3 regions of the Streptomyces sp. T12 genome follow, and region 3 is predicted to be linked to each of the others. Evidence: riboswitches for the same ligand, from Rfam matches in the RefSeq annotation. Region 3 holds a riboswitch; each other region holds the start of a gene.
What was found. A riboswitch is a leader RNA that binds a small molecule or an ion and turns the genes downstream of it on or off. The one in region 3 is predicted to bind cobalamin.

Region 1: another riboswitch for cobalamin. It lies ahead of PBV52_RS13215 (prenyltransferase/squalene oxidase repeat-containing protein); the one in region 3 lies ahead of PBV52_RS50095 (CbtB-domain containing protein).
Region 2: another riboswitch for cobalamin. It lies ahead of PBV52_RS10170 (cobalamin biosynthesis protein); the one in region 3 lies ahead of PBV52_RS50095 (CbtB-domain containing protein).

Annotation. Positions count from the first base shown of each region.
Region 1 covers NZ_CP117866.1:2,962,889-2,972,924, forward strand. Annotated here, with positions in the region: gene PBV52_RS13205 (MBL fold metallo-hydrolase) at 1-832, shown strand, start outside; gene PBV52_RS13210 (nuclear transport factor 2 family protein) at 850-1,302, shown strand; cobalamin riboswitch at 1,332-1,475, shown strand; gene PBV52_RS13215 (prenyltransferase/squalene oxidase repeat-containing protein) at 1,589-2,824, shown strand; gene PBV52_RS13220 (SCO2322 family protein) at 2,827-3,477, shown strand; gene PBV52_RS13225 (CbiQ family ECF transporter T component) at 3,474-4,562, shown strand; gene PBV52_RS13230 (ABC transporter ATP-binding protein) at 4,559-6,238, shown strand; gene PBV52_RS13235 (ECF transporter S component) at 6,235-7,065, shown strand; gene PBV52_RS13240 (transglycosylase SLT domain-containing protein) at 7,402-7,818, shown strand; gene PBV52_RS13245 (cytochrome P450) at 7,981-9,216, opposite strand; gene PBV52_RS13250 (steroid 3-ketoacyl-CoA thiolase) at 9,409-10,036, shown strand, end outside.
Region 2 covers NZ_CP117866.1:2,290,291-2,300,326, reverse strand. Annotated here, with positions in the region: gene PBV52_RS10185 (putative cobaltochelatase) at 1-1,392, opposite strand, end outside; gene cobN (cobaltochelatase subunit CobN) at 1,389-5,045, opposite strand; gene PBV52_RS10175 (cobyric acid synthase) at 5,042-6,553, opposite strand; gene PBV52_RS10170 (cobalamin biosynthesis protein) at 6,550-7,494, opposite strand; cobalamin riboswitch at 7,593-7,736, opposite strand; gene PBV52_RS10165 (trypsin-like peptidase domain-containing protein) at 7,948-10,036, shown strand, end outside.
Region 3 covers NZ_CP117866.1:11,196,463-11,206,498, reverse strand. Annotated here, with positions in the region: gene PBV52_RS50110 (peptidase inhibitor family I36 protein) at 237-680, shown strand; gene PBV52_RS50105 (peptidase inhibitor family I36 protein) at 701-1,087, shown strand; gene PBV52_RS50100 (histidine phosphatase family protein) at 1,188-1,784, opposite strand; cobalamin riboswitch at 1,844-1,970, shown strand; gene PBV52_RS50095 (CbtB-domain containing protein) at 2,028-2,246, shown strand; gene PBV52_RS50090 (CbtA family protein) at 2,260-3,006, shown strand; gene PBV52_RS50085 (carbohydrate kinase family protein) at 3,381-4,310, opposite strand; gene PBV52_RS50080 (class II aldolase/adducin family protein) at 4,307-4,993, opposite strand; gene PBV52_RS50075 (TetR/AcrR family transcriptional regulator) at 5,051-5,722, shown strand; gene PBV52_RS50070 (YqjF family protein) at 5,766-6,527, shown strand; gene PBV52_RS50065 (DUF1996 domain-containing protein) at 6,835-8,841, opposite strand; gene PBV52_RS50060 (flavodoxin family protein) at 9,027-9,479, opposite strand; gene PBV52_RS50055 (anti-sigma factor antagonist) at 9,536-10,036, opposite strand, start outside.

The DNA of each region.
Region 1 (10,036 bases), 8.2 Mb from region 3:
GATCCACGGCGTGGTCATCACCCACCACCACCCCGACCACCACGGCCTGTCCGGCCAGGTGCGCGAGGCCTCCGGCGCCTGGATCGCGATGCACGCGGCGGACGCGGCGATCGTGCGGCGCACCCGCGCGACCCGCCCCGAGCGCTGGTTCTCCTACATGGCGGACAAGCTCACCGCGGCCGGCGCCCCCGACGCCCACGTGTCTCCGCTGCGCACCGCCCGCCGCCGGAGCACCCTGCCCGGCTTCTCCCCCGCCGCGCCCGACCGCGAGATCGTCCCCGGCGACCTCCTCGACCTCCCCGGCCGCCGCCTGCGCGCGATCTGGACCCCGGGGCACACCCCCGGCCATGTCTGCCTGCACCTGGAGGAGGAACACCCGGCTCAACTCCCGGGCCACGGCCGCCTGTTCTCCGGCGACCACCTGCTCCCCGGAATCACCCCGCACATCGGCCTGTACGAGGACCCCGACGACACCACCGTCACCGACCCCCTCGGCGACTACCTGGCCTCCCTCGAACGCGTCGGCCACCTCGCCCCCGCCGAGATCCTCCCGGCCCACCAGCACGCCTTCACCGACGCCGGCGCCCGCGTACGGGAGTTGCTGCTCCACCACGAGTCCCGCCTCACCGACCTCCTGACCCTCCTCGCCGAGCCCCTCACCCCCTGGCAGCTCGCCGAGCGCATGGAGTGGAACCGGCCCTGGGACCAGATCCCGTACGGATCACGGAACATCGCGATCGCGGAGGCCGAGGCCCATCTGCGGCGGCTGGTGAAGCTGGGGAGGGCGGAGGCGGTGGCCGGGAGTGAACCGGTGACGTACGTGGCCGTATAGAGATGACCATGAACGCCATGGATCCTGTGGACCGGCTGCTCGCCGAACGCGCCTGCGAGCGCATCGTCGTCGACTTCGTCCACCGCCTCGACCTCGGCGAACCGTCCTCCGTCGGCGAGCTGTTCACCGAGGACGGCACCTGGGAGTGGCCGGCGGGTGAGCGGCTGGTCGAGGGGCGGGACGCGTTGCGCGCGTACTTCGGCTCCCGCCCCGCCGACCGTCTCTCGCGGCGCCTGATGTCCAACATCCTCGTCACGGTGACGTCCCCCGACACCGCGACGTCGACCTCGTACTTCACGACGTACCGCGTCGACGGCCACGAGGGCGGCCTGGTCCCGCCGGGGCCCCCGGTCCAGGTGGGGCACTACGAGGACACGTTCCGCAGGCCGCCGGACGGCACATGGCTCCTGTCCGCCCGGATCCTCCATCTCGCCTTCGCCGGACCGACCCCGCGCCCGCCCAGGCCATGAAGGCCTCGCACCACCTCCCCTCAGCCGTTTCCCTACGGGCCGGTAGAGTGACGGCGTCGTCATCACGCCCGTACAGGGGGAAGCCGGTGCAAATCCGGCGCTGACCCCGCAACCGTGAACCGGTCGTCAAAGGCCGGTGAGCCGGATCGCCCCGTACGGTTCGTGACCGGCTCACGTGCCCCGGCAGCCGGCCGGAGCACGGCACCGTCGAGGTATACGGAGCCGAGCCGCCCGGGGGTCCCCCCTGTGCTGCCCGGTTCCCCTTAGGGAAGGGCACCCGCCGATCATGTACGTCCGCCGCAGCGCCGCGGTCCTGGCCGCCACCGTCGTGATCGGTACGGCGACGCCCGTCACCGCCGCCGACTCCGCCCCGTCCGCGTCACCGTCCGTGGCGATTCCCACGGGCTTGTACGGCACGACCGACCCGACGTACGACGGTGTATGGCGCCAGTCCCTCGCGCTGCTCGCCCTGGACACGGTGGGTGTGAAGCCGGCGGCGAAGGCCGTGGAGTGGCTGACCGGGCAGCAGTGTGCCGACGGGGGATTCGCCCCGTTCCGCGCCGACGTCTCGAAGGCGTGCGACGCGAAGACGCCGGTCGACACCAACAACACGGCCGCCGCCGTCCAGGCCCTGGCCGCGCTCGGCGGGCACGACGCCGTGACCGGCAAGGCGGTCGCCTGGCTGAAGAGCGTGCAGAACAAGGACGGAGGCTGGGGGTACGCGGTGGGCGGCCCGAGTGACGCGAACTCGACCTCCGTCGTGATCGGTGCGCTCACGGCCGTCGGCGAGAAGCCGGGCGACGTACGCAAGGGGGGCAGGTCGCCGTACGACGCCCTGCTGTCCCTCGCCATCCCGTGCGGCGAGGACGGCGGCGGCGCCTTCGCCTTCCAGCCGGACAAGAAGGGCAAGCTGGCCGCCAACGCGGACGCGACGGCCGCCGCCGTGGTCGGTGCGCTCGGCAAGACGCTCGCCGGTGCCGCCCCGAAGCCCACCGCCGAGGCCCTCGCCTGCAAGAACGCCGCCGACCCCGAGCAGGCCGCGCGCAACGGCGCCGCTTACCTCGTCAAGGCCCTGGCCAAGGACGATCACCTCACGTCGGCCATGCCCGGCGCCGAGAACCAGCCCGACTACGGCAACACCGCCGACGCAGTCCTCGCCCTGTCCACTGCCGGCCACGGCGACAAGGCGGCCGACGCCATGCGCTGGCTGGGCTCCCACTACCGGCAGTGGGCCGAACAGGCAGGCCCGGCCGCATACGCCCAGCTGATCCTCGCCGCGAACACCGGCTTCGACGTACGAGACTTCGACGGCACCGGCGACGACCTGGTCGAGCGCCTCACCGCCACCGGCCCCGCCCCCGAGTTCGTCCCAGCCGTCAAGTCGCCCACGGCGAGCGACGTCCAGAAGCAGGCCGACAAGGACGATGACAACGGCGTCAGCGTCTGGTGGATCGTCGGCGTCGGCCTGGTCGCGGGCATCGGCGTCGGCTTCCTGATCAGCGGCCGCAATAAGGGCAAGTGACCGTGATCCGCCGCGCTTTCACCCTCCTTCTGACCGCGCTGGTCCTCCTGACCGGCGCGGCCCAGGCCGCCCACGCGACGGGCTACCGCTACTGGTCCTTCTGGGACCGCGACGGCGACACCTGGGCCTACGCCACCCAGGGCCCCTCCCTCGCCCGCCCCTCCGACGGCGACGTCCAGGGCTTCCGCTTCGCGGTGAGCGAGGACTCGAAGGACGCCGCGAAGCCGAGGGGCGCGGCCGAGTTCGCGGTGATCTGCGCGAGGACGCCCGCGCAGGACGGCAAGAAGCGGGTGGCCCTGGTCATCGACTTCGGTAAGGCAGCGGACGCCCCGTCGGGCGAGACGCCACCGGCCCGCCGTACGGCATGCGCGCGGGTGGCCCCGGACGCGACCACGGCGGAGGCCCTGGCCGCGGTGGCCAAGCCCCTGCGGTACGACACGAACGCCCTGTTGTGCGCGATCTCGGGGTATCCGGAGAAGGGGTGCGGGGAGCAGGTCGCGGAGGGCGAGAAGCCGACTGCCCCCGAGAAGACGACCGCCGAGAATCGAGAGACGTCGGACGAGGGCCCCTCGCTGGGCCTGGTGGCGGGAATCGCCGTAGTGGCCGTACTCGGCGCGGCAGCGGTCTGGCAGGCACGGCGGCGGCGGACGTGAGGGCACGGCCACAGCTGCACCCCGGCGCCTGGTGGCTCTGGTCCCTCTCCCTAGGCACCGCGGCCACCCGCACCACCAACCCCCTCCTCCTCACCCTCCTCATAGCGACCTCCGCCTACGTAGTGGCGACCTGCCGCCCCGACGCCCCCTGGGCCCGCTCCTACACGGCCTTCGCCAAGCTCGCCCTGGCCGTTCTCCTCATCCGCCTCGTCTTCGCCGTGGCCCTCGGCTCCCCCATCCCCGGCACGCATGTGATCGTCACCCTCCCCGAACTGCCCCTGCCGCACTGGGCGCAGGGCATCCGCCTGGGCGGCAAGGTCACCGTCGAGACCCTCCTCTTCGCCCTCTACGACGGCCTGCGGCTGGCCGCCCTCCTCATCTGCGTGGGCGCGGCGAACTCCCTGGCCAACCCCGCACGCCTCCTCAAGTCCCTCCCCGGCGCCCTCTACGAGATGGGCGTGGCGGTGGTCGTGGCCCTCACCTACGCCCCCCACCTGATCGCCGACGTCCAGCGCCTGCGTGCCGCCCGCCGTCTGCGCGGCCGCCCCGACACGGGTATCCGCGGCCTCCTGCACGTCGGACTCCCGGTCCTGGAGGGCGCGTTGGAGCGCTCGGTCGCCCTCGCCGCCGCGATGGACGCCCGCGGCTACGGCCGCAGCGCCGACGTCCCGCCCCGCGTCCGCCGTACGACCACCGCGCTCACCCTCGGCGGACTGCTCGGCGTCTGCGCGGGAACGTACGGACTGCTGACCGCCGAGGGCGGCACGTACGGCCTCCCGGTCCTCCTCGCCGGACTCGTCGCCGCGCTCGCGGGGCTGCGGCTCGGCGGTCGCCGTACCCTGCGCACCCGTTACCGCCCGGACCGCTGGGACGCCCGCGCCTGGCTGGTCGCCGGTTCCGGCGCGGCCGTCGCCGCCCTGCTGGCCCTCGCCGCCGCCCGCGACCCGGCGGCCCTGCACCCCGGCGTGGTCCCCCTCGTCGCACCCGCCCTCCCCCTGTGGCCCGCGGCGGCCGTCCTCCTCGGCCTGCTCCCCGCGTTCATCAGCCCCGCACCCCGCCGTCCCGCCCTCAAGGAGCCGTCGTGATCCGCTTCGAGAACGTCTCCGTGACGTACGACGGTGCCACCGAACCCACCGTCCAAGGCGTGGACTTCGAGGTCCCGGAGGGTGAACTGGTGCTGCTCGTCGGCCCGTCGGGCGTCGGCAAGTCCACCGTGCTCGGCGCGGTGAGCGGGCTCGTCCCGCACTTCACCGGCGGCACCCTGCGCGGCCGCGTCACGGTGGCCGGCCGCGACACCCGCACGCACAAGCCGCGCGAACTCGCCGACGTGGTGGGCACGGTGGGGCAGGACCCCCTCTCCCATTTCGTGACCGACACCGTCGAGGACGAACTGGCCTACGGCATGGAGTCGCTGGGCCTCGCCCCGGACGTCATGCGCCGCCGCGTCGAGGAGACCCTCGACCTGCTGGGCCTGACCGACCTGCGCGCCCGCTCCATCGCCGCCCTCTCCGGCGGCCAGCAACAACGCGTCGCGATCGGCTCGGTACTCACCCCGCACCCCAGGGCGCTGATCCTCGACGAGCCCACCTCGGCCCTGGACCCCGCGGCCGCGGAAGAGGTCCTCGCGGTCCTCCAACGCCTGGTCCACGACCTCGGCACGACGGTCCTGATGGCCGAACACCGCCTGGAGCGCGTCATCCAGTACGCCGACCAGGTCGTACTGCTGTCCTCTCCGGGCGCGGCCCCCGTCCTCGGCACCCCGGCGGAGATGATGGCCGTATCCCCGGTGTACCCCCCGGTCGTCGACCTCGGCCGCCTCGCAGGCTGGTCCCCGCTCCCTCTGACGGTGAGGGACGCACGCCGCATGGCGCCAGCCCTACGGCAACGGCTTGAGGAACGGAACTACATCGCCGCTAAGGGGCGCGGGGAACTGCGCGATCAACCACAACGAACCCGCACCCGCCAACAATCCGAGCCCCCCGAGCTATTGGGCACCACCGACCGCCGATGGTTCCGACGAAGGCGCACCCCCACCACCACAACAACCCCCCACGCGGCCGAAGTACAAGCCCTCGCCGTAACCCGCGACCGCACCCAGGCCCTACGCCACGTAGACCTCACCGTCTCCCCCGGCGAAACCATCGCCCTCATGGGCCGCAACGGCGCCGGAAAATCCACCCTGCTCAACACGCTGGTCGGCCTGGTCAAGCCCTCCGCAGGTGCTGTCACCCTCGGCGGAGTCGTCGGCCTGGTCCCGCAGGAACCCCGCGACCTCCTCTACGCCGACACGGTCGCCGCCGAGTGCACGACCGCCGACGCCGACGTGGGCGCGGCGCCCGGCACCTGCCGCGCCCTGGTTTCCGAGCTCCTCCCGGACATCTGCGACGACACCCACCCCCGCGACCTCTCCGAGGGCCAGCGCCTGACACTCGCGCTGGCGATCGTCCTGACCGCCCGCCCGGCGCTGCTCCTCCTCGACGAACCGACCCGTGGCCTCGACTACGCGGCGAAGTCCCGCCTGCTCACCCTTCTGCGCGGGCTCGCCGCCGAGGGGCACGCCATCGTGCTGGCCACGCATGACGTGGAGCTGGCCGCCGAACTCGCCCACCGGGTCGTGCTCCTCGCCGACGGCGAGGTGATAGCGGACGGCCCGGCAGCGGACGTGGTGGTCGCCTCGCCGTCCTTCGCCCCGCAGGTGGCCAAGATCCTGGCCCCGCAGAAGTGGCTCACGGTCGCCGAGGTGCGGGAGGCCCTCGCATGACCGGCCGCTCCACTCGCCAGGCCCGAGCCGTCCGCCTCGGACCCCGCTCCATCGCCGCCCTCGTCCTGGTCAGCGCGGTCGGCGTGGCCGCGCTCGGCTGGCCCTTCCTCTCCCCGCCCGCCTCGCAGGTGAGCGCGCACGCGCAGGACGCCCCGTGGCTGTTCACCGGCCTGCTTCTCCTGCTGGTCGCCGTCGTCGCCGCGACGATCTCCGAGTCCGGGCTCGGCCCGAAGGCGGTGGCGATGCTCGGCGTGCTGGCGGCGACCGGCGCCGCCCTGCGCCCCCTCGGCGCCGGAACGGCCGGTATCGAGCCGATGTTCTTCCTGATGGTGCTCAGCGGCCGGGTCCTCGGCCCCGGCTTCGGCTTCGTTCTCGGCGCGGTGACGATGTTCGCGTCCGCCCTGCTCACGGGCGGGGTGGGGCCGTGGATGCCGTTCCAGATGCTGTCGATGGGCTGGTTCACGATGGGCGCCGGGCTGCTGCCGGGCCCGGACCGCCTGCGCGGCCGCGGTGAGCTGCTCCTGCTGGCCGGCTACGGCTTCCTGGCCGCCTTCGCCTACGGCACGGTGATGAACATGCAGGGCTGGCCCTACTTCGACCCGGACGTCACACCGCTCGCCCCCGACCCGCAGGCCGGGCCCCTGGCCAACCTCGCCCGCTTCGCCGCGTACTGCCTGGCCACCTCGCTCGGCTGGGACCTCGGCCGGGCGGTGGTCACCGTCGTTCTCACCCTCACGCTCGGTCCGGCGATCCTCAAGGCGCTGCGCCGGGCCACCCGCCGGGCGGCCTTCGAGAGCCCGGTCACATTCGACGCTCCCGCAGGGTGAGGGACCGCGCGCGGACCGTCAGCGACCCGGTGAACCACCCCACATGACCCACATCACCTACGATCCATCTTAGTCGGACAAATCGGATGCCATGCGCGCGTCAATTTAGCCGCTGACCTGCGCGTTGAGAGCCACGTCACACAAACAACCTTCACCCCACATACGACTACAACTAGCAAACAGGCTCATTGCGGACACCTTCCCGGCCTGCTTCTCTGGATGACGTCGCACGGCGCCGACGTGCCCTCAGGGCCGCGGCGCCGACGCACGCCCCCCGCCTCGCATCGCGTGGTTCCGGCATGCCTGCGGCGCACTGTCCCCGAAGAAAGGCTCCCCGTGTCCGTGGTTTCCACCTTCCGTCGCATCTCCGCCCCGAAGAAGGCCCTCGCCGGTGCCGCCCTGGCCGCCGCCACCGCCGGCACCCTGTTCGCCGCCGCGCCCGCGCAGGCCGCGACGACCGAGGCCGGCTCGGCGCAGCAGATCGCGAAGAAGATGATCTCGGACTCGGCCCAGTACCAGTGCTTCTCCAAGATCGTCGACCACGAGAGCGACTGGAACATCAACGCCACGAACGCCTCCAGCGGCGCCTACGGCCTCGTCCAGGCCCTGCCCGGCAACAAGATGGCCTCCGCCGGCTCCGACTGGAAGACCAACCCGGCCACCCAGATCGAGTGGGGCCTGGACTACATGAAGGACCGCTACGGCAGCCCGTGCGGCGCCTGGAACTTCTGGCAGTCGAACGGCTGGTACTGAGCCGACACCGCCAGACAGAACCGAAGGCGGCGGCCCCCGATCCCCGGGGCCGCCGCCTTCGCCGTACCCCTTCAGAGCGGCGCTCAACGGGCGCGTGCCGTCTCGGGGGAGGCAGGAACGGGGCGTAGGGAAAAGGGGTGCTCCTGCCTCCCTCGGGACGGGTCAGCCGGTGCTGACCCGGAGTTCCTTCACACCGTTGATCCACGCGGAGCGCAGTCGGCGGGGGTCGCCGACCAGCCGCAGGTCGGGCAGGGCGTCGGCCACGGCGTTGAAGATGAGGTCGATCTCCAGGACCGCCAGGGACTTGCCCAGGCAGTAGTGAGGGCCGCCGCCACCGAAGCCCAGATGGGGGTTGGGGTCGCGGGTGATGTCGAAGGCGTCCGGGGTTTCGAAGACCTCGGGGTCGTGGTTGGCGGAGGCGTAGAAGATGCCGACCCGGTCGCCCTTCTTGATCTGCTTGCCGCCGAGCTCCGTGTCCTGCGTCGCCGTGCGCTGGAAGGAGACCACCGGGGTCGCCCAGCGCACGATCTCCTCGGCCGCCGTCCCGGGGCGCTCCCTCTTGTACAGCTCCCACTGCTCGGGGTGGGTGAGGAAGGCGTGCATGCCGTGGGTGATGGCGTTGCGGGTGGTCTCGTTGCCGGCCACGGCCAGCATCAGCACGAAGAACCCGAACTCGTCCGAGCGGAGGTTGCCTTCGTCCTCGGCCGCGACCAGCGTCGTGACGATGTCCTTCGCCGGGCACTCCTTGCGGTCGGCGGCCATGTTCATCGCGTACGCGATGAGCTCGGTGGCCGACTCCTGCCCGACCTCCTCGGTGATGGCGTACTCGGGATCGTCGTACGAGATCATCTTGTTGGACCAGTCGAATATCTTGGCCCGGTCGTCCTGCGGAATGCCGATGAGCTCGGCGATGGCCTGGAGGGGCAGTTCGCAGGCGACCTCGGTGACGAAGTCGAAGGGGCCGGGGTGTTCCCGGGCGTTCGCGGCGATCGCCCGCGCCCGCGTCCGCAGGCGTTCCTCCAGGGCGCGGATGGCGCGCGGGGTGAAGACGCGCTGGACGATCTGGCGGACCCGGGTGTGCTCGGGCGGGTCCATGTTCAGCAGGATCAGCCGCTGGGCATCGATGGCATCGCGCTCGATGTGCTCGTTGAAGCGGATGATCGCGGTGTTGAGGGTGGACGAGAACAACTCCGGGTGCGTCGAGACGTACTTGACGTCCGCGTGCCGGGTCACCGCCCAGTAGCCCTCGTCCTGGAACCCGGCCACGTTGCCCGCCTGCGGGATCCAGCGGACCGGTTCGGCGCGGCGCAGCTCGGCGAACTCCGGGAGGGGGACGCGGTGGTGCAGCACATCGGGGTCGGTGAAGTCGAACCCGTCGGGAAGCGCTGGACAGGGCATGGACAGCTCCTGACGGTCCATCAGCAAAGGGGGTCGTCGTGACGGTAGTAACGGGTTCTACAACTAGCAATAGCCGTGGAACCCCCAATTGCCCGCACACCCCTTGCCGTCGTTGAACCTCCGTCAGCACACTGCAACACAGAACTAGAACGCGTACTAGTTCCGCAGAGCCCTCGGAGAGGATCCGCACCCATGGCTGCCGAACCCGTGATCGTCGAAGCCGTACGCACCCCCATCGGCAAGCGCGGCGGCGCGCTCGCCAACCTCCACCCCGCCTATCTCCTGGGCGAGACCTACCGCGAACTCCTCGGCCGCACCGGCATCCCCGCCGACGCCGTCGAGCAGATCGTCGGCGGCACGGTGACCCACGCCGGCGAACAGTCCATGAACCCCGCGCGCACGGCCTGGCTGACCATGGGCCTGCCGTACGAGACGGCGGCGACGACGGTCGACTGCCAGTGCGGGTCCTCGCAGCAGGCCTCGCACATGACGGCCAACATGATCGCGGCGGGCGTCATCGACGTCGGCATCAGCTGTGGCGTCGAGGCGATGTCGCGGGTGCCGCTGGGGTCGGGGTCCAAGCACGGGCCCGGGAAGCCGTTCCCGGACGAATGGAATGTGGATCTGCCGAATCAGTTCGAGGCGGCGGAGCGGATCGCTCGCCATCGGGGGCTGACGAGGGAGAACGTCGACTCACTGGGTCTGCTCTCGCAGGAACGGGCCGCCGCCGCCTGGGCCGAGGAGCGGTTCAAGAGGGAGACCTTCGCCGTCCAGGTCCCGACGACCGAGGAGGAGCAGGGCGCCGGGCAGGGCATGTGGC
Region 2 (10,036 bases), 8.9 Mb from region 3:
CACGAGCCCCGGCCCGGACCGGCCCCGAGCCCGCTGATGCGGCGCGGCCGCCTGCACGGTGGCCGCCAAGTGCAGCTTGGTCAGGGCCCCTCGGGGACGCCGGGCCCCCGTGGTCCGCCCGTGCTCCGTCCGCGCCCGCGAACGCCGCCCGGCGGCACCCTCGCCGATGCCGGGCACGCTGAGCACCTTGGTGCGGAAGGGCGCGGAGGCCCGTACGGCGGACTGCTCGCCCGAACCGGCCCCGGAAGGCTGCGGCTCCCCGCCCTCGCCGGCCTCGGGCCGCGCGCCGGAACCACCGTCGGCCTGCGGTCCCTCGGACGGCGGCTGCCCGCCACCCCCGCCGGGCCCGTCGGGGTCGGGATCCTCGTCGCCCTCGCCCTCACCGGAGAACTCCTCCAGCGTCTCGTCGAGCTTGTCCTCGTCCAGTCCCGGCGCGTCAAAGGGATTACGGCGCCTGCGGTGCGGCAGCGCGAGCAGCGCCGCCTGTCGCACATCCTCGGCGAGCACATCGGTCCGCCCGGCCCACGCGGCCAGCGCGGTGGCCGTACGGGCCATCACGATGTCGGCCCGCATCCCGTCCACCTCGAAGGCGGCACAGGTGGCCGCGATCTGCCGCAGCGCCCCGTCGCCCAGCCGCACCGACGGCAGCAGCTCCCGCGCCGCCACGATCCGCGCCCGTACGGCGGCCTCCTCGTCCGCCCACCGCGCGGCGAAGCCGGCCGGATCGTCGTCGTACGCGAGCCGCCGCCGTACGACCTCCACCCGCTGATCGGGCTCCCGTGAGGCCGCGACCTCGACGGTCAGCCCGAACCGGTCGAGCAGCTGCGGGCGCAGCTCGCCCTCTTCGGGGTTCATGGTGCCGACGAGCAGGAAACGGGCGGCGTGCCGGACGGAGACACCCTCGCGCTCGACGTACGACGCGCCCATCGCTGCCGCGTCCAGCAGCAGGTCGACGAGGTGGTCGTGGAGGAGGTTGACCTCGTCGACGTACAGGATTCCGCGGTGCGCGTCCGCGAGCAGGCCCGGCTCGAAGGCCTTCACGCCCTCGGCGAGGGCCCGCTCGATGTCCAGCGCGCCCACCAGCCGGTCCTCGGAGGCGCCGACGGGGAGCTCGACCATACGGGCGGGGCGCTCGCTGCCCGCCCCGGCCTCGTGCGGCCCGTCCGGGCACGCGGGGTCGGGAGTGGCCGGGTCGCACGAGAAACGGCACCCGGCGACCACCGCAACCTCGGGCATCAGCGCCGAAAGCGCCCGCACCGCCGTCGACTTGGCCGTGCCCTTCTCGCCGCGCACCAGCACACCGCCGACCGCCGGTGACACGGCGTTCAGCAGCAGCGCGAGCCGCAGGTCGTCCTGGCCGACAACGGCCGTAAAGGGGAAGGGGGTGGTCACTTCTCGTCGCCCTCCAAGTCGCCTTCCAGCTCCAGGTACGTGGCGCGCAGCCGCTCCAGCGTGTCGGCGTCCGGCTCGGCCCACAGCCCGCGGTCGGCGGCCTCCAGCAGTCGCTCGGTGATGCCGCGCAGCGCCCACGGGTTGGACTTCTTCATGAAGTCCTGGTTCTCGGCGTCGAAGACGTACTCGGCCGACAGCTTCTCGTACATCCAGTCGTCGACGACCCCGGCCGTGGCGTCGTACCCGAAGAGGTAGTCCACGGTCGCCGCCATCTCGAAGGCGCCCTTGTAGCCGTGCCGGCGCATGGCCGCCATCCAGCGCGGGTTGACGACGCGGGCGCGGAAGACACGGTGGGTCTCCTCGCCGAGGGTGCGCGTCTTCACCTGGTCGGGTACGGCGGAGTCACCGACGTACGCCTCGGGGTTGGCGCCCGTCAGGTGCCGCACCATGGCGACCATGCCGCCGTGGTACTGGAAGTAGTCGTCGGCGTCGACGAGGTCGTGCTCGCGCGTGTCGACGTTCTTCGCGGCGACGTTGATCCGCTTGAACGCGGTCTCCATGTCCCCGCGCGCCGCCCGCCCGTCGAGCCCGCGCCCGTAGGCGTAGCCGCCCCAGACCGCGTAGACCTCGGCCAGGTCGGCGTCGGAACGCCAGTTCCGGGCGTCGATCAGCGGCAGCAGACCGGCCCCGTACGCGCCCGGCTTGGAGCCGAAGACACGGGCCGTCGCGCGCCGCCGGTCGCCGTGCTCGGCGGTGTCCTCGTCGGCGTGCGCCCGGACGTAGTTGCTGTCGGCCGGCTCGTCCAGTTCGGCCACCGTCCGCACCGCGTCGTCGATCAGCCCGACCACGTGCGGGAAGGCGTCCCGGAAGAAGCCGGAGATGCGCACCGTGACGTCGATGCGCGGCCGCCCGAGCTCCGCCAGGCCGATGACCTCGAAGCCGGTCACCCGGCGCGAGGCGTCGTCCCACACCGGACGGCAGCCCAGCAGTGCGAGGATCTCGGCGATGTCGTCGCCCTGGGTGCGCATCGCGGACGTGCCCCAGACCGTCAGGCCGACGGACTTCGGGTATTCGCCGGTGTCCTGGAGGTAGCGGGCGACCAGCGAGTCGGCGAGCGACTGGCCGACCTCCCAACTCAGCCTGGACGGGATGGCCTTGGGGTCGACGGAGTAGAAGTTCCGGCCGGTCGGCAGCACGTTCACGAGCCCGCGCGTCGGCGAACCGGAGGGACCCGCGGGGACGTAACCGCCGTCGAGGGCCCTGAGGATGTGGCCGATCTCGTCGGTGGTCCTCGCCAGGCGGGGCACGACCTCGTTGCAGGCGAACTCCACCACGGCGACGGCGTCGGGGAGTTCGGTGCCGACGACGGCACGCACCAGCGGACGGCTCTGCGCGACCGCCCAGTCGCGCTCCTCCATCCCCTGCGCGATCCGCCGGCACAGCTGCTCCAGCAGGTCGATCGCGTCGGCGGCCGTACGCGACGGGCCCTCGACGAGGTCGGACAGCTCCACCGGCACCTTCACCGGCGCACCCGGCTCGGACAGCAACTCCTTCTCGTCGAGCCCGAAATGAGCGGCCAGGGAAGCCCGCAGCCCCGGCAGGGCATTGGCCTGCCCGCCCCACACCTGCGAGGCGCGCAGCACGGCGAGTACGAGGTTGACGCGCGGTTCACCGACCGGCCCGCCGCCGAGGATGTGCAGCCCGTCGCGGATCTGCACGTCCTTGATCTCGCACAGATAGCCGTCGATGTGCATGACGAACTCGTCGAAGGTCTCGTCGTCCGGCTGCTCGTCGACATGCAGGTCGTGGTGGAGTTCGGCCGCCTTGACCAGCGTCCAGATCTGCGCCCGGACCGCGGGCGCCTTCGTCGGGTCCAGGTCGGAGACGAGCGCGTACTCGTCGAGGAGCTGCTCCAGCTTGGCCAGGTCGCCGTAGGTGTCGGCGCGCGCCATCGGCGGCACGAGGTGGTCGACGACCGTGGCGTGACCGCGGCGCTTGGCCTGGGTGCCCTCGCCGGGGTCGTTGACGATGAACGGGTAGATCAGGGGCAGATCACCGAGCACGGCGTCCGGCGCGCAACCGCCGCTGAGCCCGAGTCCCTTGCCCGGCAGCCACTCCATCGTGCCGTGCTTGCCCATGTGCACGATCGCGTCGGCGCCGAAGGAGTTCTCCAGCCAGCGGTAGGCCGCCATGTAGTGGTGGGACGGCGGCATGTCCGGGTCGTGGTAGATCGCGATCGGGTTCTCGCCGAAGCCGCGCGGCGGCTGGATCATCACGACGACGTTCCCGAACTGGAGCGAGGCGAGGACGATGTCGTCCCCGTCGACGTACAGCGAACCCGGCGGCTCGCCCCACGCCTGAAGCATGGCGTCGCGCAGCTCGGGGTCGAGCTTGTCGAACCAGGCCCGGTAGTCGGCCAGCGGCACGCGCGCGGGCGCGGAGGCCAACTGGTCCTCGGTGAGCCATTCGACGTCGTGCCCGCCCGCCTCGATGAGGCGGTGGATCAACTCGTCGCCATTGTCGGGGTACTCGGTGAGGCCGTACCCGGCCTCCTTGAGGGCGTCCAGCACGCGCACGGCCGAGGCGGGCGTGTCGAGGCCGACCGCGTTGCCGACGCGCGAATGCTTGGTCGGGTAGGCGGTGAACACGAGCGCGAGCTTCTTGTCGGCGTTCGGCTTGTGCCTCAACTGCGCGTGCCGTACGGCGATCCCGGCGACGCGCGCGGCCCGCTCCGGGTCGGCGACGTACACGGGTACGTCGTCCGGGCCCTGCTCCTTGAAGGAGAAGGGGACGGTGATGAGGCGCCCGTCGAACTCGGGGATCGCGACCTGCATCGCCGCGTCCATGGGGGAGAGGGCGGCGTCGGACTCGTCCCAGGCGGCCCGGGACGAGGTGAGGCAGAGACCTTGCAGCACGGGGACGTCGAGCTCGGCCAGCCTGCCGATGTCCCACGCCTCCTCGTCACCGCCCGCCGACGCCTGCGAGGCGTGCGTGCCGCCCGCCGCGAGGACGGTGGCGACCAGGGCGTCGGCCTTGCCGAGGATCTCGTACAGTTCCGCGTCCGCACCGCGCAGCGAACCGCAGTACACGGGAAGGGCGTTGGCGCCCCGCGCCTCGACGGCCTCGCACAGGGTGTCCACGAAGGCGGTGTTGCCGCTCAGCTCGTGGGCCCGGTAGAAGAGCACGCCGACCGTCGGACGGCCGTCGACGAGGGGACGCTCGCCGTGGACGCCGTACTCCGGCATCTTCTGCGGCTCGACGAACCCCTCGCCCGTCAGCAGCACGGTGTCGGAGAGGAACCGCGCGAGCTCGGTGAGGTTGGCGGGCCCGCCCTCGACGAGATACTTCAGCGCCTCGGCCACCACACCGGCCGGCACCGACGACTCGGCCATCAACTCGGCGTCCGGAACGGCCTCGCCGCCCAGCAGCACGGTCGGGACACCGGACGCCTTCAGCCTGGCGAGCCCGTCCTCCCAGGCCCGCTTGCCGCCCAGCAGCCGTACGACGGCGATGTCCGCGCCGTCGAGCAGCGCGGGCAGCTCGCTCTCGACGTCCACGCGGGTCGGGTTGCCGATCCGGTAGTCGGCACCGGAGGCGGCCCGGGCCGCCAGCAGATCCGTGTCGGCGGTCGACAACAACAACACAGTGCTCATGCGGGCGCTCCCGGTGGAATGAAAGGCAGTCCTTGCGGCGCGCCCGACTCGATGAGCCGCCAGAGCGCGTCCGTGTCCGCGTGCTGTTCGATCAGATCGCCGAGCCGGTCGAGCTGCTCCTCGCGCAGCGCGGCGAACGAGGTGTCGGCGGCCGGCACGAAGCGACGGCCCGCGGCGGCCGCCACCTCACGCAGAAAGGCCCGCCGGAAACCGTCCGACTCCAGCGAGCCGTGCCAGTGCGTGCCCCAGGTCTGACCGACCCGGCAGCCGTCCAGGAAGGGGGCCCCGTCGCTGATCTCGGCGACCCCGTGATGGATCTCGTACCCCTCGACCTGCTCGCCGAGGGCTTCCCCGGTCGGCCGGGTGAGGGTCTTCTCGCGGGCGAACCGCACCCGCACGGGCAGGATCCCGAGCCCGTCGACGTGGCCCCTGCGGCTCTCGACCTCGTCCTCGATGTGCTCGCCGAGCACCTGGAAGCCGCCGCAGATGCCGAGGAGGGGCTTTTGTTCGGCGGCCCTGCGCTGCAGGGCCTGGGCCAGCCCCCGCTCCCGGAGCCACTCAAGGGCCTTGACCGTTCCCCTCGTACCCGGAACGACGACGAGATCGGCGTCCGCGAGCTCCTCGGGCCGGTCCACGAACCGCACGACCACACCGGGTTCGGCGGCGAGGGCGTCCACGTCCGTGAAGTTGGACATGAGGGGGATGGCGCAGACGGCGACGCGCAGGACGTCCTCGCCGACGGGCGAGGAGACCTGGGATTCCCGCACCGCCCCGCGCAGCGACACCCGCAGCCCGTCCTCCTCGTCGATGCCCAGGCCGTGCTGGAAGGGCAGGACGCCGTAGGTGTGGCGCCCGGTGAGCCCGTGCAGCATGTCGAGCCCGGGCTCCAGGAGGCTGACGTCCCCCCGGAACTTGTTGACGAGGAACCCCGCGACGAGAGCCTGATCCTCGGGCGACAGCAGGGCGAGGGTCCCGAAGAAGGAGGCGAAGACGCCACCACGGTCGATGTCCCCGACCACGACCACAGGAAGCCCGGCATTCCGGGCGATCCCCATGTTCACGATGTCGGTCCGCCTGAGATTGATCTCGGCCGGGCTCCCGGCCCCCTCACAGATCACCGCGTCATACGTGCCCCGCAACTCGGCGAGACAGTCGAGCACCGTCCCGAGGAGTTTCTGCTGCCGCCCGCCGTGATACCCACGGGCACTCATCTCCCCGACCGGCTTGCCCATGAGCACGACCTGGCTGCTCTGCTCGCCACCGGGCTTGAGCAGCACGGGATTCATCAGCGCGGTGGGCTCGACCCGACAGGCCTGTGCCTGCATGGCCTGCGCCCGCCCGATCTCGGCCCCCTCCCGCGTCACGAACGAATTGAGGGACATGTTCTGCGCCTTGAAGGGCGCGACCTTGACCCCCTGCCGTACCAGCCACCGGCAGATCCCGGCGGTGACGACGCTCTTGCCGGCGTCGGAAGTGGTACCGGCGACGAGAAGCCCACCGCCCGTCATGACGTACGCCCCTTCACGATGCGGCGCACGGCGACACTGACGCCGAGCGCAAGCCAACTGACGCGCTGGGAGAGCCGTACGGCACGCTCGATGTCGTGCGTGGCGACGGCGCGCCCGGCGGCACCGTTGAGCACGGGCCGGTGCTCGACCCGCCCCCCGTACGACAGGGTCCCGCCCAGCCGCACCCCGAGGGCCCCGGCGAACGACGCCTCGACCGGCCCGGCGTTGGGACTCGGATGCTTGGCGGCGTCGGCACGCCAGGCTCCCACGGCCCCCCGCGGATCGCCCCCGGCGACAGCGGCGAGCACGGCGGTCAGCCGCGCCCCCGGCCACCCGGCGACGTCGTCGAGCCGGGCCGAAGCCCACCCGTACCGCCGATACCGGGCCGACTTGTGCCCCACCATGGCGTCAAGGGTGTTGACGGCCCGAAACCCGACGAGCCCCGGCACACCACCGACGGCTCCCCACACGAGAGCCCCCACGACGGCATCGGAGGTGTTCTCGGCAACGGACTCGACGACGGCCCGGGCGATCCCGTCCGAGTCGAGCGCCTGCGGATCCCGACCGCACAGATGCGGCAGCCGCTCCCGGGCCCCTTCGACGTCCCCCGCGTCCAAGGCCCGCCCGATGCCCCGCGCCTCGCGCGCGAGCGAGGTCCCGCCGACAACGGCCCAGGTGGCGGCGGCGGTCAGCGCGACGGAGGCGGCAGGGGAGGTACGTACGACACGAGCGGCGAGCGCCCCGACCGCAGCGGCGCCTCCGGCGCACACGGCGGTGTGCACCGCACCCCACGCGCGGTGGTCGCGCCACAACACCCGTTCCACCGCAGCGGCAGCCCGCCCGAACGCGGCGACCGGATGCCCCCGGCGCGGGTCGCCGAGCAGCAGATCACCGAGAAGTCCGGCGGCGGCGCCGTACGCGAAGACGCGATCGGCACGCATCGGGGTCAGCCGACCGCTGGGTCAGACGCGGGTCTGATACTGCATGTCGATCGGCAGGCGAGCATCGCGTTATGTCCTCACTCAGGGTGTCCACGCCCTGGTTCGACGAGACCGGCGGCGAGAGTTCCTGGCTCCCGGGGCTTTCTACCCCGGTGACAGTGGCGGGACCGCGCCGGACTTCCACCGGCTTCCTCTTCTGCCGCCGTACATGGCTCCGGAAGTCCACCACGGGGTTGGAAGGGGCGTCAACTTGCCGTTGACCTGCGAGGGGAGAGTGTGCAGAACCCCACACGAGTGACACCGGCTAGCACGTCGCCAGGGCCCAGAGGACCGACTCGGAGTCAATTCCCCGTGGCGGGTGGCGTTGCGTGAAGCCGGTTGCGGCGGGGGGCGGCGGGACCTCCAATACGTCGTACGAAGCACTACGAGCCGGGGGGAACTCCACCAAACCGTATGACTATTGATGACACCGGTGTACCGGGAGAATCCGCTCGATTCCTGGAAGAGTTCGGCGCGACGGTGGTACGGGTGTGCGGCGGCGACGGGCGGCCCGTCGGGACCGGGTTCCTGCTGGCACCGGGCACGGTGGCCACCTGCGCCCATGTCGTCGCCGACGCGCTGGGCACCGACGCGGGGTCGTCGACGCCGCCCGCGGCGCCGGTGACCGTGGAGTTCCCGCTGCGGCCGGGCGCGGTGAGGTACGAGGCGTCGGTGTCGGCCTGGCGGCCGGTGGCGGGGGACGGCACCGGGGACATCGCACTGCTGAGGCTGCCGGAAGGGGCGCCCGCCGGTGCGGTCCCTCTCGCGGACGCCGGCGACGTCTGGCACCACCGCTTCCGCGTCCTCGGCTTCCCCGCCAGCGCCGAGCACGGCGCCTGGATCGGCGGCCGGCTGCTCGGCGCGGTCAGCCAGGGCTGGATCTCGATGGAGACGGACGGCACGGCCCACCGCATCGCCCCCGGATGCAGCGGAGCACCGGTCTGGGACGAGGACATCGGCGCGGTCATCGGCATGACGGTCGCGACCGACCGCGGTGCCTCCGCCGTGACGTCGTATCTGATCCCGGCCGCCGCCCTCCTGGACCTCCAGCCGGGCCTGCGCCGCTGCCCCTACCAAGGGCTCGACGCCTTCCGCGAGGAGGACGCGGAGTACTTCTTCGGCCGTGAGGAGGAGACCCGTCGGCTCCTCGACGCGGTCGAACGGCACTTGGTGGTGCCGGTCGTCGGCCCGTCCGGCAGCGGGAAGACCTCCCTGGTACGGGCGGGAGTCCTGCCCCGTCTGAGGGCCGAGGGGTTCACCGTCTGCGAGCTCCGCCCCCTGCCGGGTACCCGGGCGTCGGTGACGGTGGCCCGGGCGGTGGTGGGGGTGCTGGAGGCGGGGACCTCCGCAGCCGCAGCCGCATCCGCAGGGCCGGGCGGCGACGCTTCTGCTGCGGCTGGCTCCGCTTCCGGACCCTGGGCAGTGCCGTGCCCTCGTCCAGAGCCGGGCTCGACGTCTGCGTCCGGTTCTGCACGCCCGTCCGGTCCTGGCACGGTCCCGGCCCACCCCGCGCCCGCCGCACCCGGCCCCGCCCTGGCCGTCGTCGAGCACGAGCGCGCCGCACTCGTCCTGGCCGACCTGCTGGACTCCGCCGACGGCACGACCCCCGCCGAACTCGGACGACGTCTGCTCGACCACTGCGGCCCTCGCGGCCACGTCTTCTTCCTGAACCAACTGGAGGAGACCGTCGCCGCCGAACCGGCCACCGCCCGCGCCCTGCTTGCCCTGATGGTCGGTATGGTCTCGGTCCCGGCCGAAGGGCGGCGGCTGCGCGTGGTGGCCACCCTGCGTTCGTCCTGCCTGGACGAGCTCGCCGACCCCGGCACCGCCCGCTTCCTCAGCGACTGTGCCCAAGTGGTCGCGCCACTCGGCCGATCGGGCCTGCTGCGTGCCGTCGAGGGACCCGCCGCCCGGGTCCCCGGCCTCACCCTCGACACCGGCCTGGCCGAACGCATCGTCGACGACGCCGAGGACGAACCGGGCCATCTGCCTCTGGTGGAGTTCGCCCTCACGGAACTCTGGGCGCACGAGAAGGGCATCCGCCTCACCCACTCCGGCTACGAGGCCCTGGGCGGTGTCGCCGGCGCCCTGTCCGCCCACGCCGAGCAGCGGGTCGGCGAGGTCATCGTCGCGCACGGCGAGGCCCCGGTCCGCCGCCTGTTCACCCAGCTCGCCCGCCCCGACGACGCGGGCGGCTTCACCCGCAAGCCGGTACGCCTAGCGCCCCTGCCGCCCGAACTCCGGGCAGCCGCCGAGGCCCTGGCGACCCGAACCCGCTTCATCCGCATCACCCACGGCCCCGACGACGACCCCATCGTCGACCTCGCCCACGAGGAACTGGTCCGCGCCTGGGGCCCCCTGAAAAAGTGGCTGGACGATTCCCGCGACTTCCGAGCCTGGCAGGAACGGCTGTTGCAGGCACTCGCCCACTGGAAGGAGACGGGGGAGGAACCGGGCGCGCTGCTGCGGGGGACGATGCTGGCCACGTCGCTGGAGTGGCTGG
Region 3 (10,036 bases):
GCGTGAAATGCACACGGAGCACGGGGAACTCTCACAATCGGTCATGCGATTGCCGAAGTATCTGCATGAAATGGTCGCTTGGATAAGCAGGTCCCGAAATATCCTTTCACGCCAACTCGCCACCGCATTCCCCCGGTCACCGCGCGCCACATGGCCTCGATGGGCGGCGTGCACGTCCATCCGACCCGTCACCAGCACCTTTCGGCGCACGCCGAATCACCTGGCAGGAGCCGTCGGTGACGGGCAGTCTGAGGGAGGTACGCGACCAAGACCTGCACCACCGGCCAAGGGGGAAGAACGACATGCACAAACGTGCTGCTATCGGAGCGGTGGTGGCCGCGGCTTTCACCGCCGTGTTGGCCACCGCGCCGAGTGCTTCGGCCGAACCCAATCCGCCCGGTTGCGCGAAGGAGTACTTCTGCGCCTACAGCGGAGAGAACCAGACCGGGCAACTCGTCATGAAAACCAAGGGAAACTGGACCGGCAACGTCGCCATCCGGTCGGTGTTCAACAACGGGGTTGCTTTTCCGGGCGCCGACCACGTCGACGTGACGTACACGTCGCCCGGGGGCGGCGGGGAAACGGCCTGCCTGCACTACAACCCCGGCCCCGGCGCCTACAAGGTGAACGCGGCTGCCGGCGTCCACATCACCAAGGTCGTATGGCGCGGCGAGTGCTGACTACGGGAGGGGTTCTCACCATGCTGACCGGAAAGCGACTCGCCACACTGGGCACCGGCACCGTCGCGGCGGCCTTCCTCGGCGTCCTCGCGGTCGCCCCGACCGCATCCGCGGAGCCGAACCCGCCCGGCTGCGCGAAGGGGAACTTCTGCGCCTACAGCGGCGCCAACCAGACCGGACGGCTCCTCCTCGCCGTCGAGGGCAACTGGTCCGGCAACCTGGCCGTCGGCTCCATCTTCAACAACGGGGTCGCCTTCCCGGGGGCGGACCACGTCGATGTGACGTCATTCCTCGGCGGCCAGCCGTCGACCGACTGCTTCCACTACAACCCCGGGCCGGGCAGGTACAAGGCCAACGCCGAGCCGGGGCTCACCATCACACGTGTCGTCTGGCGGGGCGAGTGCTGAGTCGGTGACACCGCGGTCGTACGGGCCGGCGCGGTCGTCGCGTCGGCCCGCACGGTCACAGACGACGCTCCACGTCGCGACAAGCAGACCCTCTACCTCGTCAACTCGCTTGCCCTCCCCCGCTGGTGCGGGGCAGTGGATACGGCACCATCCGTAGATTCCAGCGGCCACCCCGGCCGGTGAGCTGGAAGGCGGCCAACGGCGGAACGTCGATCCGCCAGAACGACTGCTGGGGTGCTCCCAGCGCATGCACCACCGCGGCACGCGCCACGGCCTGTTCCACCACGCTCAGCACCTGCCCCGCATCGGCCGGCAGCGCGTCCAGCCAGGCGGCGATCCGACGGCACACGTCCGCCACGGATTCGCCGCCGTGCGGGGCCGCGTCCGGATCCGACATCCATACGGCGAGCCCGGCACCGTCGCCGGCCGCGACCTCGTCGAGGGTCCGGCCCTGCCAGCTGCCCATGTCGAGGTCCCGCAGCGCGGGTTCCACGACAACGGCGTTCCACCCCAGGGCCTGTGCTGTCTGCCTGCACCGCTGCGAAGGCCCGGTGTACCTGGCGCCGGCCACCGGCAGCATTCCGGCGGCGGCCCGCGCCTCCCGCAGTGCCCGCTCGTCCAGGGGCGCGTCCGCGCCGAAGCGCACGTCGCGCTCGGTGGACGCAGCCGAGCACAGCAGCGTGAGTCGCACGGTCATGAAAGGCCCTTCCCACGAGGTCGGTTCATCGTAGGTGGCGTACGCCATGTTGGCCGAAGTTCATATTGCCCCTACCATCTGGGGCGACAAGGACGACAGCGCCACGGAAGCCGGTGCAAGCCCGGCACGGTCGCGCCACTGTGTGCCACCCGGCCAGCCAGGCGAGGGTGGTGAGTCAGACCCAACGCTGTCGTCGAGTGCTCCACACGACGCGGGACGCGATGTTCCCGAGGAGGTCTCGCCATGGCGCAGTCCACTGCTGCCCCCACTCCCACCACTCAGACCCTCACGCCGCTGCCGCTGCGGGCGATCGCCCCCTGGGCCGTCTTCTTCGGCGTTCTGATGCTGGTCCTGCTGTACTTCGTCGGCGCCGAGCAGGGCGCCACGGCCGTGGTCTCCGGTGAGGGTGTGCACGAGTGGGTGCACGACGCCCGCCACCTCCTCGGCTTCCCCTGCCACTGACGGAGCCGCTTCCATGAACTCCGTCACCGTACGCACCTTGCTGGTGCGCGGCATGCTCGCCGGCCTCGCCGCCGGCGTGGTCGCCTTCGTCTTCGCCTATCTGGTCGGGGAGGGCCCCGTCGACGCGGCCATCGCGTTCGAATCGGCCAACTCCCATGAACACGGCGGCGAGGAACTCGTCAGCCGTACCCTGCAGTCGACGGCCGGTCTGGCCACGGGCGTGCTCGTCTTCGGTGTCGCCATCGGCGGCATCGCGGCGCTCGCGTTCTGCTTCGCGCTCGGGCGGATCGGCCGGTTCGGCGCCCGGGCGACGGCCGGGCTGACCGCGCTCGCCGGGTTCCTCCTGGTCTACCTGGTCCCGATCCTCAAGTACCCGGCGAACCCGCCCGCCGTCGGCAACCCCGACACCATCAGCGAGCGGACCGTCCTGTTCGTCGGGATGATCGCGCTGAGCGTGCTGCTCGGCGCAGCGGCCATCCTGCTCGGCCGCAGGCTCGCCCCGGCGTGGGGCAACTGGAACGCCTCCATCACCGCCGGTGTCGCCTACGTCGCGGCGATCGCGGTCGCGATGGTCGTCCTGCCAACCGGGGACAACACTCCGAAGGGCTTCCCGGCGAACGACCTCTGGGAGTTCCGCGTGGCCTCGATCGGTATCCAAGCCGTGCTGTGGGCGGCGTTCGGGCTGGCGTTCGGCTTCCTGGCCGAACGCGTCCTCGAACCGCAGCCCGCCCGCGGCCGTGTTTCCACGCTGGCCGCCTGACCGTCGGAGACATTCGGCGGGGTCTGCCGGGGGCGCGCCCGGCAGACCCCGCCGTTTCTCGTCGCATCGCCTGCCGGGCACCTGCCGTTCGTGGGACGCCTCCGCCGCCCTGGCTGAACGCTGGTGATTCAGAGCACCGTCAGCCGATGCAGGTGCCTCCCAGGGGCGCCGCTTAAGCCGCCGTAGTCTGCGAGGGCTGCTCGGGCTCGTTGTCGGTCCACCGGTGGCGGCGAACGTCCACCTCGGCCGGCCTACCCCGGGATGAGCAGCGACGCCTCCTCGGCGCCCTGCCCCGGGGCCAGCTCGAGCCACCATCCCTGCGCCATGGTCATGGCCGTAACCCTGCGCAGAGCGCGTCGGCTCCGCCTCTCACGTCACAAGCGGGGCTTGTGTGTCGCGGCGAAGGCGTCGGCGTCAGTCAGGTCGAAGTCTCCGTGATCGCTGCCCAGGCCCTGTGCCACCAGCGCCGCCGCCGTGCAGCCGAGGACGGCGGAGTCGTACGGGGTGCGGCCCAGGCCCATGCCGCGCACGAAGCCGGCCGAGAACGCGTCGCCGCAGCCGGTGGTGTCCACCACGTCGATCGCGAAGGCGGGCACCTTCTCGGTGCCCTGCGGAGTTGCCAGCAGCGCGCCGTCACCGCCGCGAGTGACCGCGACCAGGCCGGCTCCGGCAGCGAGGAGCTTGTTCGCGCCCGCTACCAGGTCCTCCTCGCCGGTGAAACCGAGGACCTGGTCCTCGTTGGGCAGCATGTGGTCGACGTACGGCAGAGCAGAGGCGATCTGCTCGAAGCTTCCCAGCACGCCGGGGGCGAGCAGGTCCACCGAGGTGACCACGCCGTGCTCCTTGGCGTACGACAGGATGCGCGTGGCCGCCTCGACCCCGATCAACTCGGGGCCGCCGAGGTGGAGGTGGGTCGCTTCGGCGATCGCCTCCCAGGGCACGTCGTCGGGACCGTAGGTGATGTTGGCGCCGAGCAGGTGCAGGGACGGCCGGTCGCCGTTGGGGCGGATGGGCAGGACGCTCGCGGAGGTGGGGGTGTCCGTGCGGCGGACGAGGAAGCGGGTGTCGATGCCGGCCGCGCCCAGCAGTTGGACCAGCATGTCACCGGTGGGGTCGGAACCGATCGCCCCCGCGCTGCTCACGGACGCGCCCAGCTTGGCGAGGGTCAGTGCGGTCCCGCCGGCCGTCCCGGCGGCGGTCATCCTGATGTCCTCCACCAGCGTCGCGCCCTGGGCCTCGGGTATCGCCTCCACCGGCCGCACCAGCACGTCCAGCACATGCACGCCCATCGTGACGACCTTCATCGGTTTCCCTCCTGCGCAGGTGGTACGGGGTGGGTGGTGCCGTAGTTCCGGGCGAGCGCGGCCTCGATCACCGCGAGTTGCTGGTGTTCGTCGAGGACGCGGGGCGTTCCGAGGGCGGCCGCGTGCTGGTAGACGCCGCACGCCCACTCCAGCAGCAGCGCGTGCTCGACCGCCTTGCCCAGCGTCGGAGCGTGGGTGAGCGCGCCGTGGCTCGCCATCAGCGCGGCACTGCGGCCCTGAAGTGCGCTCAGGACGGACTCGGCGAGCTCCGGGGTGCCGAAGGTGGCGTACGGGGCTACGCGTATCGAGCCGCCCAGGGTCAGCAACTGGTAGTGGATGCAGGGCAGTTCGTCGAGCACGCAGGACAGGGCCGTCGCCATCGGGGCATGGGTGTGGACGACCGCGCCCGCGCCGTAGCGGCGATAGACGCCCAGGTGCAGATCGAGTTCCGAGGTGGGCTCGAACGTCCCGGCCACGACCTTTCCGTCGAGGTCGACCACGCTCACCTCGTCGGCCGTCAGGTCGGCGAGCACCGCGCCGGTGGCGGTGATCGCGACACGGTCGTCGACCCGCATGCTGACGTTGCCTGCCGTGCCGATGAGCAGGCCCTGCGCCCCCAGTCGACGGCACGCTTCGGCCACGGCGGCGCGTTCCTGACCCAGCACCGAGCTTGAGTCGGTCATGTACGCGACGGTAACGTAAACCTGAAACAAAGTCACGTTCATGTTCGGAGGCCGCACATGGGGGACCCGAGGGCCCCGGAGCCCGGCGGCACATGGCACGTTCCGCTACGCCGCACCCCGCAGCAGGCGCGCAGCAAAGCCCGCCTGGCCCGCGTCCTTCAGGCCGCGGAACGTGTCCTGGTCGGCGAAGGCGTGCAGGCACTGACCACGACGCGCATCGCTGCGGAGGCGAAGGTCTCGGTCGGTTCTCTGTACCAGTACCTGCCCGACCGCGACGCGATCATCGACGCCCTCGCGGCCGGCTATTTCGCCCGGCTCGAGACGGCCATGGACGATCTCGTCCGCGCCGCGGCCGACGAACAGTGGGACGACCCCGTCGGCGTGCTCATCGACGCCTACGCCGCCATCTACCGCACCGAACACGGCTTCCGGGCCCTGTGGTTCGGCAGCAGCCTCACCGAGCAGACCCGCGCCGCCGACCGCGCGCACAAACGCCGGATGGCGGAAGGCGTCCGTCTCATCCTGCTGGCCGTCGGCATCGCCCACGACGACGAGACGCTCGGCCGAGCCTGCCACGCCGCGGTCCTCGCCGCCGACGCCCTCGCCCAGGAGGCCTTCCGCCGTGACCCCGAGGGTGACCCGGGCCTTCTCGACGAAGCCAAGCTCATGCTGCGCGGGTACCTCGCCGGTATCGCCGCCCGCCATGGAGGACACAAAGCCGCGACATGACCGGCAGAAGTACGGCGGACCGGGCCTCTGCCATCCTGGCGACGTGCCGAAACCCACTCCCGTCAGCCCCGACGCTCCCACCCTCATACCCACCCCCCTCCTCACCCAGCAGTGGCTCGACCTCGCCTTCGTCCACTGGGCCGTCGAACCGGACGCCGTGGCGGGGCTGTTGCCGAAAGGGACCGTCCCGGACACGCATGACGGGGTCACCTACGTCGGGCTCGTCGCCTTCCGGATGCACCGCGTCGGCTGGCTGCGGCTGCCCGGCGTGCCGTATCTCGGGACCTTTCCCGAGACCAACGTGCGCCTGTACTCCGTGGACGCGCACGGGCGGCGTGGCGTCGTGTTCCGGTCGATGGACGCCGGACGGCTGATCCCGGTCGTGATGGGGCGCGTCGGCTTCCGGCTGCCGTATCTGTGGTCCCGGATGAGCGTCCGCGCGGTCGGCGACACCGTCACCTACACCAGTTCCCGTCGCTGGCCCGGCCCGCGCGGCGCATCCAGCCGCATCACCGTACGCACCGGTGAACGCATCGAGGAGCCCACCGGGTTGGAGCACTTCCTCACCGCCCGCTGGGGCATGCACAACGCGTTCTTCGGCGGGCCTGAGCCGCTGGCGTACCTGCCCAACCACCACCCCCGATGGCCGCTGTACCGTGCGGAGCTGATCACCTGCGAGGAGAACCTCGTCACGGCGGCCGGGCTGCCCGCCCCGAGCACCGCCCCCGTCAGCGTCCTGTACTCCCCCGGCGTCCCGGTCCGCCTCGGCCGGCCGGCCCGCCCGGCGGGCATCCCCACGCCGTGATCCTTGAGCGCGTGTCGAATTCCGCAGCTCCGCGCCGACGTATCGGATGAGGGCTGGGGCCGCGCTCCGCGGCCGGAAGAGCCACCAGCCCAAAAGGGTTTCCCGGCAGGGAAGCGATCGTCGACAGCCGCTCACCGCGATGGATGTGGACATCTCCTGCGGCGCCATCGTGGACCAGGACGCCGCGACGCGTCGCGGCCGGAACTCCTGGCGCCCGCGCGAACGCGAAGGGCCCGGACCGGGAAGACCGGTCCGGGCCCCTGGGGAACGTCTCCGCGTCAAGCGCCGTTCCGGTGCGTCGTCACCGTCATCCGGTGCGGCGCCTCGTGCGCATGAGCAGCAGGAAGCCGGCCATGAGGAGGACGGCGCCGACCGCGGCGGGCCACAACGTGCTGCCCGTCTCGGCGAGATTGCCCCCGACGGCCTGCGGCTGTGTGCCGCTTCCGGTGTCAGATCCGTCGCCGGCGGCGGAGGGCTGCGTCTGCGCCGGAGCGCCGCCCGCGTCCGCGTCGTCGTTCCCCGAGCCGCCCTGTGCGGGGGCGGTGGCGTCAGCGTCGGCCGACGGGGTTCCGTAGGACTTGGGCGCCACCGTGCTCGACACGGTGGGCTTGTCGTCCTTCGCCGGGTCGGTGGCGGGTGCCTCGTTCCCGGGCTCGTCGCTCGCGGGTGCCTCGGTGGCCGGCTCCTCGGTCGCCGACTCCTCGGTCGCGGGGTCTTCGGTGGCCGGCGGCTCCGTCTGCTCGTTCCCTCCGTTGCCGTTGCCGTTGCCGTTTCCGGGCTCCGGCTCGTCGTCCCCGGCCGGCGGAGTGCCGGGAGCGTCGGTCGGCTGCTGGGTCGGCTCGTCCTGGCCCGGGTCACCGCCCTGGTCGGCTCCCGCGCCACACTTACGGCCCTCGTTGATGCAGTCGACCATCTGCCCCATCAGGTCCTCGGCGAAGACGTTGATGAAGTCGCCGTGGTCGGTGACCGGCTTGTGCAGCTGCTCGGGGAAGGAGTCCACCGCGAACAGCGGGGTCGTACGGCCGCCGTCCTGGAGGCTCGGCGCGTCGACGTCGTACACGATCCGCTGCACGAGCTGCGGAATGGCCTTGAAGCCGTTCTGGCAGCTGCCGTCGGCGGCCGCGAACGCCACGTGGGTGCGGTGGTTGGCGCTGTCGATGTTCTGTCCGTCCCAGCAGCTCTGGAACTTGAAGGTGCGCACCACGTCGCTGCCCTGCGGGCACAGCGGGTACTTGTCCTTCAGCTGCCGGTCCTCGAAGCCGGTGCAGCTCCAGGAGGCGTTGGCGTTGGCGGTGCCGTTCACGAACGCCTTCGCGTCGCCGGTGATGATGCGCAGCAGGCGCGGCATCTCGGTGACCTTGCTGCGCGGGTTGCCCACGAACGTCAGCGTCACTTCCTTGGGCGTGACGATCTCGCCGGCGTTGCCCTCGATACCGCCGCCGGGAGAGTTCGCGTCCTGCTCCTGGTTTCCGTTCTGCAGACGTATCACGGGCCAGTAGTACGTGGACTTGTCGCCCTGGTCGACACACGTCGTCTGGGCGTTCGCCAGGTCCTCGTCGCTCGCGAAGGCGTCGTTGGCCTGGTTGCCGACGTAGTCGTGGAAGTGGTGGGCGCCGTTGGAGACGCCGGGGGCCACGATCACGTTGTCGGAGTTGAACAGGCCGTTCTCGTTGACTCCGCAGCTGGTGGCGAAGGTGCCGCGCGAGGCTTCGTTCTGGAGGGCCGGGCTCGGCACGTTCGGCTGTACGGCGGTGATGTCCGCGAAGTCCGCGGCGACGGGGCCGTTGCCGGCCTGGCCGCCGTTACCGGGCTGACCGCCGTTGCCCGGCTGCTCGTTGCCCTGGTCCGCGCCTTCCTCGCCTGCCTCGTTGCCGCCGCCCTCGTCCTGGCCGGCGTTCCCCTGGTCGCCGTCGCCGCTGTCCGCGGCGCGCAAGGTGCAGGGGGCGAGGGACTCCAGGCCTTCGGGGCGTTCTCCCTGGCGGTCGACGGCGATGGCGATCCGTTCGATCGTCGCGGTGCGCTTGTCCTTCAGCGGATTCATGATCGCGCTGTCGGCGAAGCCCGCGTCCTGCTGGATGGCCCGGGCCGACTCCTGCAACCGCTGGTAGGCCTCGGCGATCTGCTGGTCCAGGAGGGCGAGTTCCTTCGCGACATCCTCCTTCGCCCCGTCCGGCACGGCCGTCAGTCGGCTGCCGACGTCCGGGCAGTCGATGGTGCCGGCTGGGGAGGACAGCGTCCGAGCAGGTTCCGCTCCGCCGTCCTCGGTGGCCGAGGCGTAGACGTTGGCCGCAACCAGGCCGCCGCCGCCCAACATCAGCGCGACCGCTGCAAAAGTCGCGCGCCGTGCGCCCGTGGGGCGTCTTCGCGTGCTGCGTCCCAAGGAAGTACTCCTACGCCTCGTGGTCGGTCAGGGCATGAAAATCCCCCGGCCTTATACGGAGACGGGCCGCGCCGTGTTCAAACACCTCACGGATTCACAGAAATTTCTTATGCCCCGGGTCAGTTCATCAGTCCGGCGGCGAGCGTGGCTCCCAGTTCCCAGCACGCCTCGACGTCGGCTTTGCCGGGCTCGCCCGTCACTGTCACGGGTTGCGCCGCGCGTCGCCAGGCGAGGCCGGTCGTGATGGAGTCGATCGCCCGGACGGCGCCGGTCACGTCGCTGCCGCCGTGGACGTAGTAGCCGAAGGGACGGCCTTGTGTCGCGTCCAGGCAGGGGTAGTAGACCTGGTCGAAGAAGTGCTTGAGGGCTCCTGAGACGTAGCCGAGGTTCGCCGGGGTTCCCAGGAGGTAGCCGTCGGCGTCGAGTACGTCGGACGCGGTGGCCGACAGTGCCGGCCGGCGCACGACCTCGACGTTCTCGATCTCCGGCGCCGTCGCGCCGGAGATGACGGCTTCGAGCATGGCCTGGCAGTTGGGCGAGGGGGTGTGATGCACGATCAGCAAGGTAGGCACACCCCGAACCCTGCCGGTGCGCTGCCGATCGACGCAACCGCGACGGTTCAGACGGTTCAGTTGGCGGCCTGTGCCGGGTCCTGGTCCTCCGCCCCGCCTCGCGTGGCTTCCGGGGACGAGGTGACCCTGGCGACCGCCGAGGACAGCTGTTCCTGCACGGCGTCCGACAACGCGTCGCCCTTGACCGCGGTGACCAGGTCTCCGGCCAGGGAGTGCAGTTTGGTGTTGGTGTTCTGCGAGGCCGCGACCAGTACCGTCCAGGCCTCCTCGGAGCTCAGGCTGAACGAGGCCATCAGAATGCCCCGGGCCAGGTCGATGGTCGGCCGGGTCTGCATGGCCCGTCGCAGCTGGGCGACTTCGATCCGCAGGTCGTAGTCGGCCCCCTCGGACGTCTGCGTGTCATGGGCGTGCTGGGCCGGCGCGTCCTGGCTGTCCGGGCTCGGGCCGGCGAACAGCGCTTGCGTGCCGGTGAGGGTGAGCAGGCGGTCCACTGCCGCACTCGCGGGGTGGATGGCGATCGTCTTGGCCTGCTCCAGCGCTCGATGGCGCAGGGTGAG